Regions from separate parts of the Methylomonas sp. MS20 genome, predicted to be linked through region 2. Evidence: predicted binding sites of a transcription regulator. Region 2 holds the regulator's gene; the other holds the start of a gene.
What was found. The regulator HrcA, encoded in region 2, represses chaperone genes, less so after heat shock. The targets are predictions, from matches to a motif close to TNTTAGCACTCNNNNNNNNNGAGTGCTAANA.
Positions count from the first base shown of each region.

Region 1 (4,750 bases), 2.0 Mb from region 2:
CGAAGCTGTTGGCGATGGGCAAGCCGGCGGTCACGCGGCTTTTATTTTCTGCGGCTTGGGTTGCTTCCGCCCGCGCTTGTTTTCTGGTCTCGCTTGGATCGGTGCCATTGGCAAGGCTATTGCGTGCGTCTTCGGCTTTGCGTCTGGCGTTTTCTAAGGTGGTATCCGGATACACGCCAAATGAAAGTTTCTTCCGCTTGCCCTCGAAGGAATAGATGAACTTCCAGATCTTGGTGCCGTTTTTGCCGACCACCAGATAGAGGCCACCACCGTCATTGATAAAGTAATCTTTATCACGCGCCTTTGCCGCCCTGTAGACCGTGTCTTTATTGAGGTGAAGCGCCATAGTGTGTCCTCGGTTGTGTCCTCGCCGAGCGCCATTATAGGTAAGGACACAATGAAGGACACACTTTTGCTTGCATGCCCCTGCATTTCGTTGCACTTCTTTGCACAATAAAAAACCCGCTAAGCCAGACAGCTTGCGGGTTTTTGGACTTCGTTGCACTTGCGTGCATAAATCTGTGGTACCGAGGGTCGGAATCGAACCGACACTCCCGAAGGAACCGGATTTTGAATCCGGCGCGTCTACCAGTTTCACCACCCCGGCACAGAAGTAACCATTATACTGCAATTTTATTACCGCGCAACCTCTTTTTAATTGCGAGGTTTAGAGTTTTCATTTTCGCCTCGCCCTACTTAGAGCGCGGTGCGTCCTTGTCGCATTGAAAACCCTAGCGTGTCCTTAAGCTTCCAGCATCACCGCCGCTTTAAGTTTTTTCATCGCGTTTTGTTCGAGCTGACGTATCCGCTCGGCGGAGACCTGATAGCGCTCGGCCAGATCATGCAAGGTGGCTTTTTGTTCCACCAGCCAGCGGCTGGCGAGAATATCGCGGCTGCGCTCGTCCAATCCCGCCATCGCGTCCAGCAATAACTCTTCCTTACGGTGTTCCCAATCGCTGGTCTCCAATAGTAAGGCCGGATCGGCGCCCTGCTGCTCCAGATAGGCAATCGGCGCCGGCGAGTTGTCGCTATCGTCGTCGCTGGGCTCCAATCCCACGTCTCTCCCGTCCAGACGGCGTTCCATCTCGTAAACGGTTTTGACGTCGACATCCAGATTTTCGGCAATCGCCTCGGCATCGTCGCGGCTCAGGTAGCTCAGGTCTTTCTTCAGCTTCCGCAAATTGAAGAACAATTTACGTTGCGCCTTGGTGGTAGCCACCTTAACGATACGCCAGTTTTTGATCACGTATTCGTGTATTTCCGCTTTGATCCAATGCACCGCGAACGACACCAGCCGCACGCCCAGATCCGGATCGAAACGTTTGACCGCTTTCATCAAACCGATATTGCCTTCCTGAACGATGTCCGCCATCGGCAAGCCGTAACCGGCGTAACCGCGCGCAACGTGGGCGACAAAACGTAAATTGGACATAACCAGTTCCTTGGCGGCTTCCAGATCGCCGAGGTCGCGATAACGGACCGCCAACGCATATTCGTGCTCGGCGCTCAATTTGGGCATCCGGGCAATCACGCTTAAATAATTATCGAATGTCCCGACCGACAAGTTGATCGGCAAAGCCAAAGAGTTATTCATAACAGCCTAGACTCCGTTGATGGTTTATGTGTTGACAGAATTCTAGCACTCGAATACAGAGAGTGCTAATAATTTGATAAAAATCTTCTCAGTCAAAAAGTTAGCAGCATTTTCGGCGAATATTCGCCGCGTCCGGACCGGTTCGGCCACTTTGCGAGTACCGTTTAAACTCGTTAAAATGGCCGACAGTGTTCAACCCCGCGAAATTTGCGGCTTTATCCAATTTCCTGTTTCCTACTCCATGTCAGCGACCGATAGCCCCGTTTCTTCGAATTTCATCCGCCACATCATCGCCGAGGATTTGGCCGCCGCTAAAAACAACGGCAGGGTCGCCACCCGCTTCCCGCCCGAGCCCAATGGCTATCTGCATATCGGCCACGCCAAATCGATCTGCTTGAACTTTACGCTAGCCGCCGAAAACAACGGCACCTGCAATCTGCGTTTCGACGATACCAATCCGGAAAAGGAAAGCGTCGAATATATGGAATCGATCGAGCGCGACGTGGCTTGGCTGGGCTTCCAATGGGCCGGCAAATACCACGCTTCCGATTATTTCGAGACCTTGTACGACTATGCGGTGCAATTGATAAATCAAGGGCAGGCTTACGTGGACAGTTCCACGCCGGAACAAATGCGCCTGGATCGCGGCACGCTGACCGAACCCGGTAAGCCTAGCCCGGACCGCGACCGCGCTATCGAAGAAAACCTGGACCTGTTCCAACGCATGCGCGCCGGCGAATTCGCCGACGGCCAATACGTGCTGCGCGCCAAGATCGACATGGCCTCGCCCAACATTAATATGCGCGACCCGGCGATTTACCGCATCCGCCGTGCTCATCACCACCGCACTGGCGACGCCTGGTGCATCTATCCGATGTACGACTACACCCACTGTTTGTCGGACATGCTGGAGGGCATCACCCACTCGATCTGCACGCTGGAGTTCGAAGACCACCGCCCGCTTTACGACTGGGTGTTGGACGAACTGAAAACGCCGTGCCATCCGCAGCAAATCGAGTTCGCCCGCCTGCAACTGGAATACACCATCGTCAGCAAGCGCAAACTACTGCAACTGGTCACCGAAAAACACGTCACCGGCTGGGACGACCCGCGCATGCCGACCATCTCCGGCCTGCGCCGCGCCGGCGTACCGCCGGAAGCGATCCGCGATTTCTGCGAGCGCATCGGCGTGACCAAGAAAAACTCCTGGATCAAAATGAGCTTTCTGGAGACCTGCATCCGCGACAACCTCAACGAAAACGCGTTGCGGGCGATGGCGGTCTTGCGACCGTTGCGCGTCGTCATCACTAACTGGGAAGACGGCAAGAGCGAGACTTACCAAATCGCCAACCACCCGCAAAAACCGGAAATGGGCAGCCGCGAAGTGGCGTTCGGCAAAGTGATATTGATCGAACAAGACGACTTCATGGAAAACCCGCCGAAAGACTTCAAACGTCTGGTGCCGGGCGGCGAAGTGCGCTTGCGCGGTTCCTACGTGATCAAATGCGAGGAAGTCATTAAAGACGCCGCCGGCAATGTCGTCGAACTGCGTTGCAGCTACGACCCGGCCACGCTGGGCAAGAACCCGGAAGGCCGCAAGGTCAAGGGCGTGATTCACTGGGTCTCCGAGCAACACGCACTGTCGGCGGAAATCCGCCTCTACGACCGCCTGTTCAGCCACCCTAACCCGGACACCCTGGACAACTTCCTGGACGGCATCAACCCCGACTCGCTGGAAGTCTTGACAGACGCCCGCGTCGAAGCCAGCCTAGCCAACGCCACGCCCCATACCCGTTACCAATTCGAACGCACCGGCTATTTCTGCGCCGACAGCGTCGATAGCCAATCTGGGAAATTAGTGTTTAACCGGACGGTGACGTTGAGGGATAGTTGGGGGAAGTGATTGACGTGTCAGATATTCGCATTAGGAATATTCCTCTCATGCCAAGTTTTCTAAATTGGACTTCACTGACCTTCATCGTCAGTATTGTCGGTATTGCAGTGCCAATTTGGCTTTGGCAAGCAGACTTACATGCAAAGTCCCTTTCCTTCCGACTTGCTTCTCAAGTTCCTCTGACCGCCGAGACCACTGGTACTATCAAGGGGCTAGAAGTCTTGATGGACGGTATCAAGATTCAATCGCCGATCCTCTCTGTCGTAACACTTGTAAATGATGGAAAGAAGCCGCTACCAACAACGGACTTCGAATCACCACTTCAACTCCGAGTGCTTGAAGGTTCATCGATTGTCCGCGCAGAAGTAACGTCAACATACCCTAAAGATATTGAAGCAAAAATAACTTGGGATAAAACGGCCGTGAGTTTTAAGCCTGTACTTCTCAATCCTGAAGAAACCATAACCATTTCTATCCTCTCGGAGGGAAAACAACCGGATTTTTCGCCTCGCGCGCGAGTCATCGGGATTTCTAGCGTTGAGTTCGTTGATAGCACCAAGAAAGGTCCGGCTTGGCAACGTTCTGCAATGTTCCTTGTGACAGCCATATTCCTTTTTGCGGCATCTGATATAGCCGACGTAAACTATGTTGGCGGCCCAAAGATCGTCTACGTTCGGAAGAGGGCTGCGTTGCTATTGAAGATAGTCTGTACTCTCGCCGGAATGGGTGCTTTCTTTATTTTTACTCAGATCGCAGATCTGAACGGCTTATGGACAGTGATCACCTCTCTCACTGGAACAATTCTTACTGGCATAGCAATCGGCACCGCTTTGAATTTCGGAGCTAAAAACATAGCCGAGTAGGGTACGCAACGCGTACCATCTCGGGGCGTTGCCATTCCGATGGCTAAAAAGATACCTCTGAGCGGGACGGGGTTTGTAACCCCGTCCCCAACGTTTCAACAAGGCGTTGCCGTAAATCAAACGCTTAAGGACGGGTTGAATAACCCGTCCCGCTCGTTCGTTGATCCGAATACCTTGCGCTTTCGGAGCTACAAAAATATTAACGCAAGCTTTTAAAAGAGACCCACCATGTCTGACAACATCAAAAGCAGTCGGATTAGCCCCAGGTGGCAGTCGGGACTTTTAGGATAGCTGTGCAAACGGAGTCTAGGAGACAATCAATTTACAACCTAATGCTTCGACAATTTTGGCGATGGTTTCAAATCGGGGATTACCGCCTTCCGCCAAGGATTTGTAAAG
Region 1 is NZ_CP189962.1:3,108,201-3,112,950, forward strand. Features, by position in the region: gene ACQE3D_RS13900 (Arm DNA-binding domain-containing protein) at 1-346, opposite strand, end outside; tRNA gene ACQE3D_RS13905 (tRNA-Leu) at 523-607, opposite strand; gene rpoH (RNA polymerase sigma factor RpoH) at 743-1,594, opposite strand; gene ACQE3D_RS13915 (glutamine--tRNA ligase/YqeY domain fusion protein) at 1,836-3,497, shown strand; gene ACQE3D_RS13920 (hypothetical protein) at 3,536-4,351, shown strand; gene ACQE3D_RS13925 (addiction module antidote protein) at 4,658-4,750, opposite strand, start outside.
Region 1: the regulator HrcA is predicted to act here: its motif matches at 1,635-1,665, upstream of rpoH (RNA polymerase sigma factor RpoH).

Region 2 (14,534 bases):
CGAGTCGCCGCCGCCGGTTCGAGGCGTCTGCAGTTCGACATCGCGTTGAAAGCTGGGCGTGGCGACGTCCAGCCGCAGCCCGGTCAGCGGCAGTTTGCGGCTGTCGATGTCGATTAGGGTGGCGCGTCGCTCGGCGTCTTCGTGTACCTGAAAGTCCGGCAACGGATAGTCGACGACGGTTTCGGCCTCGGCGCGGCTTTCCGAGCGCAGATGCCAGAACTCGATCCGCTCGACATGTAGTGGCTCCCGATACAGGGTTTGCGTTTCGCTGCGTTCCAATTCCTCGTGGCCTTGCATACGCCGGGTCAGCGCCGTGATTTCCGCGATCCGGGTTTGGCCGGTCTTGCCGACCAGGATTTTGAAATAGCGGTCGCCGTTGGCGGGCAAGGACACGTCGAGATTGGCGATCGCCAAGTGCCGGGAGTAATCGTAAACCGCCGCGTGCTCGGTCAGCGTCCGCCAGTGTTCGCCGTCGTTCGAGCCTTGTACCGTGAGTTCGTACTCGAAATCGTGTTGAGCGGTGATCAGCGTCAAGCCGTCGGCGGGTTCGGCGTTGTCGGCGAGGTGGACTTCGAAGCTCAGGCTGTCGCCAGCGGTTTGCAGCGCGGTGATCTGGCCGAGGCTGGGGCGGCGGCTACGGACCGTTTTGGTCGCGGCGGCCGGGCGCAACAGAAACGGTGTCTCGACGGCTTGGCCGTCGAGCAGACGTAGATCGCCGAAGTCGGCGGCGCTGGCGGCGTAGATTTGGCTGTCCAATTCCACGGCCAACAGCGCCTGACCGTTACCGGGCGCTTGCTGGACGGGGCGGCTGAATTCGGTCGCGCCCACCGGGGCGGACAGCGACAGCCAGCAGACTAAAAAGGCGTTACGGGGGCTCATCGTTTGCTCTCGGTCTCGGCGTTAGCGGCGAAGTTTTGCCGGTAGCGCATGTAGAAAAACGCGCCGCCGAGTACCAGCATGCCCAGTACGATGAAGGCGACGATTCGGTAAATTTGTTCCAGGCGGGCCAGGTCGACGAAGAACACTTTCCAGGCCACGATCGCAAACAAGACCAAACCGGCCAAGCGCAGTGCGGCGACTTCGCGGCGGATGCCGTGGTAGACCGACGTCAACGCGAACAGCGACCATAGAATCGTCACGCCGCCGGAGCGCAAGCCGGGCAAATAATGCAGCAACAGCGAATTGGTTTCCAGGCTGAGAAACGCGAACAACAATACCAGCGCCGCCGTGCCCAGCCAGCGGCGCACGTCGGCGGCGCTGCCTTCGTCGCCTTCCAGCCGGCGGAAAGCCAGGGCCAGAAACAGGATAATCGCGCCGAAGTCCAGCAGCCGCATCAGCGCCGATTCGAAGCGGTAAGTGCCGCCGTAATGCAAAGTCAGCAAACTGTCGCCGATCGCGGCGTGACCCAGCGTCAGGCCCCAGGAAGGCAAATCGAAAAACGTCAGTTTGATCGCCAGGCCGATCAGCAGCCAACGCAGGCCGGCTAACATGAGCTGGCCGGAGCCGGTCATGTAGCGATTCAGCAGTAGCGCGCCCAAGCCTAGCCAGACCAGCGTCAATGCCGGCGCTTGCAGTGGCGGATACAAGTAGGCCAGGCTGCGGTAGAGTTCCAATTGCAGCGTGACGAATACCAGGGCTACAACGATTAGTGCGATGACGGCCAAGACGCCGCCGTCCTTCAGCCAGACCGGCACGTCCTGGGCCGGCGAACAAGCCAATTCCGTCGCCGGTGCCGGTTTTTCGATCAGTGTATAGGCCAGCGCCATCGACAGTATCGGGATGCCGAAGCTGACCAGGCGTTCTATCAGCCCGAACCAGAATTCGCCCGGCGCGGCGTCCCCAGTCGCCCCTTCCGCGTATTGGCCGGGCAAATCGATGAAAGCGTAGCGGGCGACGACCAGCAAATACAACAGGTAGGCGGTTTGGCGTAAAAACGCGCTACGCACTTTGCCGGCCATCCAAATCATCACCAGTGCTTGCAACGACCAACTGACGGTGATCCATTGCTTGGACAAGATTAACGGCACCGCCACGCTCAGAAAGAACGCCGCCAAGCCGATAAACCCGACTACCAACTCTCTATCCTCGATGCGGCGGGCCAAGCAGTAATACACGTGGCCGACATAGAATGCCGACAGGGCGAGGCACGGCAACGCGGTCCAGACTTGCCCGTATTCGGTGGCGATCAACTCGTAAGCGGTGCCGAAATAGATCGCCGCGTTGACCGCCAGCGCGACCAAGTCCAGCAGCGTCGAGCGTTGCCGATTGACCAGGCAAAACAAAAACACCGTCGTCGAATACAACACGAAAAATCCGGTCAGAAACGGCAGCACTTGCCAAAAGTAGCCGGACTCGTAGCGTTGCATCGCCGCGAAAAACAGCAGATAGTTGAAGGCGAAGCCGAGAAAATTCAGTACATGCCATTGCTTGTACCAGTTCACCGCCAGAATGCCGCCGCCCAGCAACAGCATATAGCTGAACAAGCCGACGAAATTCACTTGACCGGTGGACAGCAAAATCGGCGTGCAATAGCCGCCGATGATGGCGAAGATCGCCACCAGCATCGCGTCCAGCCGGATCGCCAACGCGGCGGCGCTGGCGGTAACCGTCAACATCAAGCCGAAGGCCGGATAGGCGCCGAGCAGGTGGTAAAAGGCGTAAGCGGCGAACACGCTGAAATACAGCACCGCTATGCCGCCGCCCAACAAGCCCTGGCTGAACAAATGGTACTGGCCGCCGACTAGGCGCACGCCGCCGACGATCATCGCCAGTCCGGTCAATACGCTGAGCGCGACCCGTGCCTGTTCGCCGAGCAAGCCGTTATCGATCGAATATTTCAGAAAAAAGCCGATGCCGGTGACCAGGATTAGGACGCCGATGCGCAGCAACCAGTTGCTGGCGACCGCGTATTCGATCGAAACGCCGTCCGGACGGTGGCCCTCGCCAACTACGATCCAGTTCCAGATTTGTTGGAGTGCTTGCCTTGCCGCCAATTCGAAACGGCTCGGTTCGGCGACTTGCCAGCCGGCGGTTTGCCAAGCGTCGTTGGGAGCGGGTGTGCTCGCCGTCGGTTCGGTGTCGGCCGGTTCCGCTCGGCTGGGTTCGGGTGCCGTCGTCTCCACCGATGCGGCGCGGGGTTCGAACAATATCTGCTCCCGCGCCGGCGTTTGCGCGTCGAAACTGGCTGGCGCGGCGGCCGGACGCTCGGTGCCGACGCGTTCCGTCAACGTCAGCAGCAGTTTGCGGTCCTCGCGCAAAGCGGCGTGCAGGTCGGCGAGCGAATCCTTGATTTCCCGGTTGATTTCGCGTTGCCGGTTGAGCAGTAGAACCAGCAGTACGATTACGACGATCGGCACGACGACCGCAACCACGGCGAGCAGTTCGAAAATATCGTCCAAGGTGGGACTCCCGGTCTATAGTTAAAGCGAGCGGAGGCTGTGGCCGGCAGGGCCGGTTTCGAGCCGTTTCGCAACCTTAGCATATTTATGAAAAATGACCGGGCGGCCGCTGGAGTGGTCGTTGCCACCTGATTGCGGAGACCGGCGGAAAAATGACCAGGAACGCAATTTTTCGCATGGGTCGTTCAGGTTTCCCCGCGCGGTGCCGATGACTCGTGATAAATTTCCAAGGAATGTTAAGCGGCCCAGAACTATGAACAGTCAAACTACTATCCAATCAAAAATTCTGCTCAGCATCGCCAGCGTGTTTGTGGTGTTGATGTTGGTCAGTAACGTGTTCATGGCCGGCCGCCAGAAAGATATGGTGCAAGCGCTGGCAACCGACAAAGCTAAAAATATCGCCGCCGGCTATTTCGACGGTATCAACACCCTGATGCTGACCGGCTCGATGTCTCAGGTCGAAGTGTTGCGGGAAAAGGCTTTGTCGCATCCCGGCGTCAGCGAGGTGCGCCTGATTCGCGGCAACGGGATCGTCGAGTTGCACGGTAAAGGCAAGCCCGAGCAAGCGGTCGTCGACGAACTCGATCGGCGCGGCCTGAGCGGTGAAGCGCTGATACGCCACGGCAACGATGCCAACGGGCGTTGGGTGACCGTGGTCGAGCCGATCCTGGCCAGCAGCAATTTTCGCGGCACCAATTGCCTGACCTGCCATCCGGTCAAGGAAGGCGAGGTGTTGGGCGCGGTGCGGGTATCCTATTCGCTGGCGAGCCTGGACGACCAAATTAACCAAGATCTGATCGCCGGATCGGCGATTTCGTTGGCGATGTTCGCCGCCGGCTTGTTGCTGGTCAATATTCTGATGCGGCGCATCGTCGTCAACCCGCTGGTGACGATGCGCGACACCGTCGATGCCATCGCTCGCCATTCGGATTTGACCGCGCGCTTGCCGGTCAACAGCGGCGATGAAATCGGCCAGGTCAGCACCTCGTTTAACTCGATGTTGGCTAATTTCGCGGCGAGTTTGAACCGGGTGTCTGACGTCAGCCGTTTACTGACCGACGCCACCGATCGCATCGCCACCGTATCGAGGCAAACCTCGCAGGCGGCCAGTCAGCAGCAGAGGGAAACCGAAAACGTCATTCAGGCGATCCACGAACTGGAGGAATCGGTGAGGGATGTGCGGCACGGCGCTGACGGTGCGGCGCGGGCTTCGGTCGAGGCCGACCAGCAAGCCGCCCAGGGCGCGGAAACCACCAAAAACGCCATCGACGGCATCTATGTGCTGGTCAGCGAAATCGAGCGGGCCTCGGAAGTCATCAAGCGCCTGGACCAAAAAAGCAACGGCGTCGGCGCGGTGTTGGACGTGATCAAGGGCTTGGCCGAACAAACGAACTTGCTGGCGCTGAACGCCGCGATCGAGGCGGCTAGGGCCGGCGAACAAGGCCGGGGCTTCGCGGTAGTGGCCGACGAGGTCAGAACGCTGGCGACCCGCTCGCATCAGGCGACTGAAGAGATCGAGAAAATCATCGACCAATTGCAGCGCGAGGCCAAGGAGGCGGTGACGGTGATGGATAAAGCCAAAACCAGCGCCGAGCAACGCCGCGAACAAGTCCAAAGCGCCGATCTAGGTTTAAGCGCGATTGCCGAGCGGGTGACTCAGATTCGCTCGTTGAATTCGCAAATGGCCTTGGTGGCCGACAATCAAAGCCGTGTCGCGCAACATGTCGGCCAAAGCATCGGCAACATTGGCGGCTTGACCGATCGCACTTCGCAAGATGCCGCGCAAACCAGCGACGCCAGCCGCGAGTTGGTGCAACTGGCCGTGCAGTTGAATGAATTGGTCGGTAAATTCCGCCGTTAACGCGCTACGTTTGACAGTTTTGGCCGGTCCGGCTTATAGTCGCCCCATGAGTCGTTTTTTTTCGTCACGTTTTGCAAACAAGTCATGGCTATGGGCTTTGCTCACGGCCGTGGTGTTTGCGTTGTTCTAATATCAGTTCAAACCACCGCGGGCTCGACCGCGGTGGCTTTGTCATTTGCCTAGGGCTCGCACCAGCACAGGAGCCCTAATGAAGTCCCTTAGCACCACCTCCACTCAAACCCTGCTCGGTTACGGCCTGGCGGCCTTGGCCGCGATCGGTTTTTCCGCCAAGACGATATTGGTCAAGCTTGCCTATGTGCAAGCCGTCGATGCCGTGACGTTATTGGCGTTGCGGATGGCGTTTTCGGTGCCGTTTTTCCTGATCGTCGCGTTTCAGCAACGCGGACCCGCCGCGCGGCCGTCCCTGACGGCTCGGGATTATTGGGTCGTCGGTGTGCTCGGTTTGCTTGGCTATTACCTGTCCAGTCTGCTCGATTTCACCGGTTTGCAATATATCTCCGCCGGTCTGGAACGCTTGATTTTGTTCTTGTACCCAACCTTGGTGCTGGCGATGTCGGCACTGTGGTTGAAAAAGCCGTTCGGGTTCAGGGAACTGACGGCAGTCTTGCTGAGTTATAGCGGGATCGCACTGGTGTTCGTCGGCGAGTTGGATGGGGGCGGCGATACATTGTGGTTGGGGGCCGCTTACGTGTTTGCCGGCACGGTCAGCTATGCGCTGTACTTGCTGGGCGCGGGCCAGGCCATCGCTCGCTTGGGCGCGATGCGCTTTACCGCGTACGCAATGTTGGTCGCGTGCGCGGCGTCGATCTTACAGTTCGTGTTGACGCATCCGCCGGAGGCCTTGCTGTTGCCGATGCCGGTATACCAGTTGAGTTTGGCAATGGCGATCGTCTCGACGGTGTTGCCGGTGTTCATGCTGTCGGCGGCGATCCGCCGGATCGGTTCGGGCCATGCCTCGCTGGTCGGCACGATAGGGCCGGTTTCGACGTTGCTGATGGCGGCGGTATTCCTCGGCGAACCGATGACGCTATGGCAGGTCGGCGGGGCAGCTCTGGTACTAATGGGCGTACTGAGTTTGTCGGTGCGTTGATGCCCGCCGGCTAGGCTTCGCCGCCGCCCAGGCTCAGCATTTCTCGGGCGTGCGCCAAGGTGTTTTCGGTGATGGTGACGCCGCCCAGCATTCGCGCCACCTCCGCGACCCGTTCGTCCTCGCAGAGTTTGCGAACCGTCGACGAGGTGACTGCGGCATTTTGGTTTTTGGCGACGAATAAATGCTGATGGGCTTGCGAAGCGACTTGCGGCAAGTGCGTGACGCACAGCACTTGCCGGTTCAAACTCAGCCGGCGCAGCTTTTGGCCGACGATCTCGGCGATGCCGCCGCCGATGCCGGAATCGACCTCGTCGAAGATCATCGTCGGCGTGGTCTTATCGGTGCTGGTCGTGACTTGTATCGCCAAGCTGATCCTAGACAGTTCGCCGCCCGACGCCACCTTGGCCAAGGGTTTGGCGGGCAAGCCCGGATTGGTGCTGATCAGAAACTCGATGCGATCCAGGCCGTTGCGTTGCGGCTCGTTGCCATCCTCCCGGTCGAGCTTGACCAGGAACTCGCCGTGCGGCAGGCCCAATTCCTTGATTGCGTCGGAAATGCGGTGCTGCAACTCGTCGCCGGCCCGGCGCCGGCTGGCGGATAATGCCGTCGCCAATTCGCGGTATTGCGCCAGCAGACGCTCGCAATCGGCTTGCAGAACTTCGATGCGCTCGCCGCTATGGCTGAGATTGTTCAACTCCAGCGCGAATTGCTCGGCCAGCGCCGGTAATTCCTCGGCTGGTACCTTGTGTTTGCGGCTCAGGCGTTGAATCACGCCAATCTGGTTTTCCAGCCAGCTCAGTTGGCCGGGATCGGCTTCCTGATTCTCCAGGAAGCGCCGCAGTTGTTGGGTGGCTTCGCCGATCTGGATTTCGGCGTCGCTCAGCAATTCGACGATGCCGTTCAATTCGGCGGCGTATTGGCTTAATTCGCCGACCGAGTGGATCACGTGACCCAGCATGTCGGCGACCGATTGCTGGTCGTTGTCGTAGAGGATGTCGAGCTGTTGTTGACCGACGCCCAAAATTCTACCCAGGTTAGCCAGTTTGTTGTGCTCGTCGGCCAGGGCCTGATAATCGAAATTTTCCAGATCCAGTTGCTGCAACTCTTCTAGCTGATAACGCAGCAGCTCCTCGCGTTCGGCTTGGTCACTACCGGACTTTTGCAGTTGTTGCAGTTCTTTATGGGCTAGCCGCCAGTTTTGTTGGCAGGCGTTCAGATCGTTGAGCAATTCGGCGTGGTCGGCGAATCCGTCCAGCAGCAGACGCTGTTCGTCGGCATCGAGCAGCGTCAAATGGGCATGTTGGCCGTGGATCTCGACCAATTGCCGGCTCAGCGTTTGCAGTGTTTGCAGATTGACCGGCCGGTTGTTGATATAGGCCTTGGAGCGGCCGTCTTCGCTAACGGTGCGACGGACCAGGCATTGGCCGTCGTCGTCCAATTCGTGGTCGATCAGCCATTGGCTAACCAGCGGTGCCTTGGATAGATCGAATTCGATGTTGATTTCGGCGCGCTTGCTGCCGGGGCGCACGTAGCCGGAATCGGCGCGATCGCCCAACGCCAAGCCCAGCGCGGTCAGCAATATCGATTTGCCGGCCCCGGTTTCGCCGGTCAGCACCGACATACCGGGTTCCAGGTCCAGGTCCAGTTTGTCGACCACGGCCAGATCGAGAATGTTCAGGTTCAACAGCATGTCATTTGGCGGAATAACCGCCGCTCCAGTTCAGTTTGCTTCGCAGAATGTGGAAGAAATCGTGGTCTTCCGGGTGCAGAATGTTAATCGGTTTGTCGGCTTTTCGAATGACGATCGTGTCGTTAATGCGCACGTCCGGGATTTCTAAATGATCGCAGGTGACCAGGGCGTTGATTTGCTTGGTCTGGCTGAAACGGATCTCGATCGTGGCTTTGTCGTCGATGACGATGGACCGATTGGACAGCATGTGCGGATTCAGCGGGACCAGTACCAGCGCATTTAGGGTTGGATGCAGAATCGGTCCGCCGGCCGACAGCGCATAGGCGGTCGAACCGGTCGGTGTCGCGACGATCAGGCCGTCGGAACGCTGGGTGTTTAGGAACACGCCGTCGATGCTGGTGACGATTTCGATCATGCTCGGCGTGACCCAACGATGCACGACGACCTCGTTGACCGCGGTCTGGCGATGGATGAGTTCGCCGTCGCGGATGATGGCGGCCTGTAACAAATGACGCTGTTCGGTCTGGTAGCGGCCGTCGAGGATTTGCGCCAGGCGGCTCAGCAACTGGTCCGGAGAAATGTCCACCAGAAATCCCAGTCGGCCGAGGTTGACGCCGAGCAGCGGAGTGTCGAAATCGGCGGCGGCGCGGGCGGCGGTCAGGAACGTGCCGTCGCCGCCGACCGCGATCAGCAGATCGCAGCATTCCGGCAGCCGGTTGATGTGCATGCCGACGACGCCTTCGGCTTCGATTAGCTCGGCGCTTCGGCTATCGGTGGCCACCGAGTGACCGCGCTGCAGCAAAAAGCGGTAGAGCTCGCTGAGCGTGGCGGCGATACCCGGATCGCCGAATTTGCCGATGATGCCGATGCGTTGAAAGGGTGAAGGCATGTTTGAGCCGGGATTCAAAAATGCCTGGGATTATACAAACAATTCGAGCAGGCACTAGCGAAGCTTCGCCCTCGGCGTCGCGAGTACGTCGGTCGGCGCGGCCGGAATATCGGCGTCGGCCAAATTCCGTGCGGTTCGGTGTCGTTAACACCCTGAATTTGTTGCCAGGTAATGGCCGTGCCGCGACCAGGCATTCCCGTAGGCGTCGGGCCAATGTCTGAAATCGGGCGCTATCCACCGGCATTGCGAATGCCCGAGATCCCCGACAGGCTTGGGTTCGCACGGATTTTAGGCGGATTGACAAGGCTCCGGGCACCTGTTAGCTTTCCCCTCTGGCACTCGTTACGTTGGAGTGCTAACGAATTTTCTAGGGTGTCAATGTGGCTAGCGGACCGGATTTAAACGAAAGATCGGCGTATTTGCTGAAGGCCTTGGTTGAGCGTTACATACAAGACGGTCAGCCGGTCGGCTCGCGGGTATTGTCCAAGGATCCGCTGCTTAAGCTCAGTCCGGCCAGCATTCGCAACGTCATGGCCGATCTCGAGGAAATGGGCTTGATCCATTCGCCGCACACCTCGGCGGGCCGGGTGCCGACCGTGGCCGGATACCGTTTGTTTGTCGATAGTCTGTTGACGGTCAAGCCGCTGGCGTCCAGTGATCTGGATCAATTGCAAAGCGGTTTGCTGGCCGATGCGGACAAAACCGGCGACGTGCTCAGCAAGGCCTCCAGGCTGCTGTCGGATATGACCCATATGGCTGGTGTCGTCACCCTGCCGCGCCGTGAGATGGTCACGTTGCGACACATCGAATTCCTGCCGATGTCCAGCATGCGCGTACTGGTGATTTTTGTCACCGATGGCGAGGAAGTTCATAACAAAATCATCCATACCCAGCGTCAATTTAGCCCGGCCGAACTGCAACAGGCCGCCAATTACATGAATTCGGTTTACGCCGGCCTCAGTCTGGCCAAGATCCGCGAGCAAGTGTTGCGGGAGATGGAGCAAGATCAGCAGCGCGTCAATCAAGGCATGATAGACGCGGTTAGCATGGCGCAACTGACCTTCGCCCAACAACCCAACGACGATTACGTGTTGAGCGGCGAAACCAATCTGATGGGCTTTTCCGAATTATCCGACATGGACCGTCTGAAACAGCTGTTCGAGGCGTTCAGCCAAAAGCGCGGCGTGATCCATTTGCTGGATCAATGCCTGTTGGCCGACGGCGTGCAGATTTTTATCGGCGAAGAGTCAGGCTATAGTGCATTCGACCATTGCAGCTTGGTCACGGCGCCTTATTCGGTCAACGACGAGGTGGTTGGCGTGTTGGGCGTGATCGGCCCAACCCGGATGGCGTATGAAAAAGTGATTCCGTTCGTCGACGTGACGGCAAAAATATTGGGCGCGGCCTTGAATCCCAAATAATCGCCCTTATCGTAAGGCCGACCTAATATTTTAAGAACCACGGAGTCCCAAATGAGCCATCAGCAATCGAGTCACGAACAGCAATCCGACGCCGAATTGATCGCCGAGGTGCTGGAGCAGACCAAAGAAGCCGGCGAAGACGTTGTTGCCGAGGCAACCGAGGCCGGCGAAGTCAGCGTCGAAAGCCTGCGGCAACAACTGGAGCAAGCCCAACAACAAGCCGCCGCGAATCTGGACAAGGCTTTGCGCGTGCAGGCCGACATGGAAAATCTGAAAAAACGCGTACAAAAGGATTTGGACGACGAGCGTAAATACGGCTTGGCCAAGTTCGCCAAGGAATTGCTTAGCGTGTTGGACAGTCTCGAGCTTGGCGTGCAGGCGGCGACCGGCGATAGTCCGGAAGTGGCTAAATTGCGCGAAGGCAGCGTGCTGACCATTAAGCAATTCGAATCGGTGTTCGCCAAATTCAATATCGAAGTCCTCGATCCGACCGGGCAAGCTTTTAATCCCGAGTTGCATCAAGCCATGGCGATGCAGCCCAGCGTCAGCGCCGAACCCAATACGGTTTTGAACGTGTTTCAAAAAGGCTACATCTTAAACGGCCGTTTGCTGCGCCCCGCGATGGTGGTGGTGGCCAAGGCCGAGGACAAACCCGCCGACAGCGCGAAAGTTGACGAACAGGCTTGAAATTTCATCGATCAACCGCATATCGCCAATAACTTTTTAACTAATACCTAATTCAAGTCTGGAGAATCTCAATGGCTAAAATCATCGGAATCGACCTAGGAACCACCAACTCCTGCGTCGCGGTCCTGGAAAACGGCACCGCGCGGGTCATCGAAAACAGTGAAGGCGCGCGTACCACGCCGTCCATCATCGCCTTCACCGGCGACAACGAAGTGCTGGTCGGTCAGTCCGCCAAACGTCAGGCGGTGACCAACCCCGAAAATACCTTGTTCGCGATCAAGCGCTTGATCGGCCGCCGTTTCAAAGAAGACGCGGTACAGAAAGACATCAAAATGGTGCCTTACAAAATCATGGAAGCCAACAACGGCGACGCTTGGGTCGAGTGCCACGGTAAAAAAATGGCGCCGCCGGAAGTGTCTTCCCGCGTGTTGATGAAGTTGAAAAAAGACGCCGAAGCCTTCCTGGGCGAAGAAGTCACCGAAGCGGTCATCACCGTACCGGCTTACTTCAACGATTCGCAACGCCAAGCGACTAAAGATGCGGGCCGGATCGCCGGTCTGGACGTCAAACGCATCATCAACGAGCCAACCGCGGCGGCGTTGGCGTTCGGCATGGACAAACCGAAAGGCGATACCACCATCGCGGTCTACGACTTGGGTGGCGGTACCTTCGATATTTCCATCATCGAAATCGCCGAAATCGAAGGCGAGCACCAGTTCGAAGTATTGGCCACCAACGGCGACACCTTCCTGGGCGGTGAAGACTTCGACTTGCGCATCATCGATTTCCTGGCCGGGGAATTTAAAAAAGACACCGGCATCGATTTGCACAACGATCCATTGGCGCTGCAACGTCTAAAAGAATCTGCGGAGAAAGCGAAAATCGAGTTGTCTTCCGCCGAGCAAACAGACATCAACCTGCCGTATATCACCGCAGATGCGTCCGGTCCGAAGCACTTGAACGTCAAACTGACCCGCGCCAAACTGGAATCGCTGGTTGACGAACTGATCGAGCGCACCAAAGGTCCTTGCTTGCAAGCGATTAAAGATGCCGGCATTTCGACCTCGAAAATCAACGACGTGATTTTGGTGGGTGGTCAAACTCGGATGCCGAAAGTGCAGGCCTTCGTTAAAGAATTGTTCGGCAAAGAGCCGCGCAAAGACGTCAACCCTGACGAAGCGGTAGCGCTGGGTGCGGCGATTCAAGCCGGCGTATTGGGCGGCGACGTCAAGGACGTGTTGCTGCTGGACGTCACGCCATTGTCGTTGGGTATCGAAACCCTGGGCGGGGTGATGACCAAACTGATCGAGAAAAACACCACGATCCCAACCAATGCTTCGCAAGTATTCTCGACCGCCGAAGACAGTCAAACCGCGGTCACCGTGCATGTGTTGCAGGGCGAGCGGGAAATGGCGTCAGGCAACAAATCGCTGGGCCGTTTCGATTTGCAGGACATTCCGCCTGCGCCGCGCGGTATTCCGCAAATCGAAGTGTCGTTCGACATCGACGCCAACGGTATCCTGAACGTGTCGGCCAAGGATAAAGCCACTGGCAAGAAGCAATCCATTGTGATCAAGGCGTCCAGCGGTTTGTCGGATGCCGAAGTCGAGCGCATGATCAAGGACGCCGAAGCGCATGCCGATGAAGACCGCAAACTGAAAGAGCTGGTTTCTGCGCGTAACTCGGCGGAAGGCATGATCCACGCGACCGAAAAGTCGTTGAAGGAATTGGGCGACCAAGTCACCGGCGACGAAAAATCGGCGATCGAAGCGGCCATCAGCGACTTGCAGGGCGTGTTGAAAGGCGACGACAAGGACGCTATCGAAGCCAAAACCGCCGCGCTGACCGAGCTTTCGGGTAAACTGGCCGAACGGGTTTACGCCCAAAAAGGCGGAGCGGACGCCGCTGCCGGCGAAGCCCATGCGGCTAGCGGCCAGCAAGCCGAAGACCACAATGTGGTCGATGCCGAGTTCGAGGAAGTGAAGGACGACAAAAAATAATCCTCACCGGGGAGCCTCTCGCCGTTAACGGAGAGAGTCAGGGTGAAAGGTGTTAATCACCCTCATCGTTCCATTCATTCAACACACTAAATAACCGCTGGTAAACGCCGGCGGTTTTCTACGTTATGGCAAAAGAAGATTTTTACAAACTGTTGGAAGTCGATCGTAACGCCAGCGAAGCCGAGATCAAAAAGAGCTATCGCAAAATGGCGATGAAGTATCATCCCGACCGCAACAAGGACAATCCGGAAGACGCCGAGAAGAAATTCAAGCAAATCAAGGAGGCCTACGAGATATTGTCCGATTCGAAGAAGCGGGCGGCCTACGATCAGTTTGGTCATGCAGGCGTCGATCCGTCGATGGGTGGCGGCCGCGGCGGTTTCAGCGGGGCGGAAAGCTTTAGCGACATTTTCGGCGATGTGTTCGGCGACATTTTCGGCGGCGGTGGCGGACGGCAGCGCAGCAGCGTCCAGCGCGGCGCGGATTTGCGTTATAACCTGGAGTTGACGCTGGAAGAAGCCGTCGGCGGTACCGAAGCGACCGTCAAGGTGCCGGTGCTGGTCGCCTGCGGCGAATGTAACGGCAGCGGCGCCAAGAAGGGCAGCAGCCCGGTCACCTGTTCGACTTGCCACGGTCATGGCCAAGTGCGGATGCAACAAGGCTTTTTCTCGGTGCAGCAAACCTGTCCGACCTGTCACGGTACCGGCAAGCAAATCAAGGACCCTTGTCCGAAATGCTACGGGCAAGGCCGTATTCAGGAAACCAAAACGCTGTCGGTCAAGGTGCCGGCCGGCGTCGATACCGGCGACCGGATTCGCTTGGCCGGCGAGGGCGAGGCCGGTATCAACGGCGGTCCGTCCGGCGATTTGTACGTTCAGGTTCAGGTTAAGGAGCATCCGATCTTTACCCGCGACGGTGCGAATCTCTATTGCGAAGTGCCCATCAGCTTTCCGACCGCCTGCTTGGGCGGCGAGTTGGAAGTGCCGACCCTGGACGGCAAGGTGATGCTGAAAATCCCGCCGGAAACCCAGACCGGCAAAATGTTTCGATTGCGCGGCAAGGGTGTCAAGCCTGTACGTGGCGGAGCCATAGGCGACTTGCTGTGCCGGGTACAGATAGAAACGCCGGTGCGCTTGACCAAGGATCAGCAGGCTCTGATCGAGCAACTGCAAGTCTCCCTCAGCGGTGGCGGTAAACAACATAGTCCCCAGGAACATAGCTGGATGGACGGTGTGAAAAGCTTTTTCGACAAGTTGACGGGATGATGGCGATGCGTATCGGCGTGGTGGGTGCTTCCGGGCGCATGGGATTGTGTTTGTTGAAAGCGGCGTTAGCCGCGCCGCAAGCCGAATTGACGGTCGCGATTTCGCGGCCGGACAGTTTGGCGATAGGCAAGGATGCCGGCGATTTGGCCGGCGTTTCGCCGGCCGGCGTGCCGGTCGGCGACGATTTGGCGGCAGTCGTGGATTGTTTCGAC
Region 2 is NZ_CP189962.1:1,077,275-1,091,808, forward strand. Features, by position in the region: gene ACQE3D_RS04770 (DUF3999 family protein) at 1-879, opposite strand, end outside; gene ACQE3D_RS04775 (DUF2339 domain-containing protein) at 876-3,398, opposite strand; gene ACQE3D_RS04780 (methyl-accepting chemotaxis protein) at 3,652-5,259, shown strand; gene ACQE3D_RS04785 (DMT family transporter) at 5,468-6,370, shown strand; gene recN (DNA repair protein RecN) at 6,381-8,060, opposite strand; gene ACQE3D_RS04795 (NAD(+) kinase) at 8,062-8,949, opposite strand; gene hrcA (heat-inducible transcriptional repressor HrcA) at 9,330-10,370, shown strand; gene grpE (nucleotide exchange factor GrpE) at 10,422-11,057, shown strand; gene dnaK (molecular chaperone DnaK) at 11,129-13,057, shown strand; gene dnaJ (molecular chaperone DnaJ) at 13,183-14,322, shown strand; gene dapB (4-hydroxy-tetrahydrodipicolinate reductase) at 14,322-14,534, shown strand, end outside.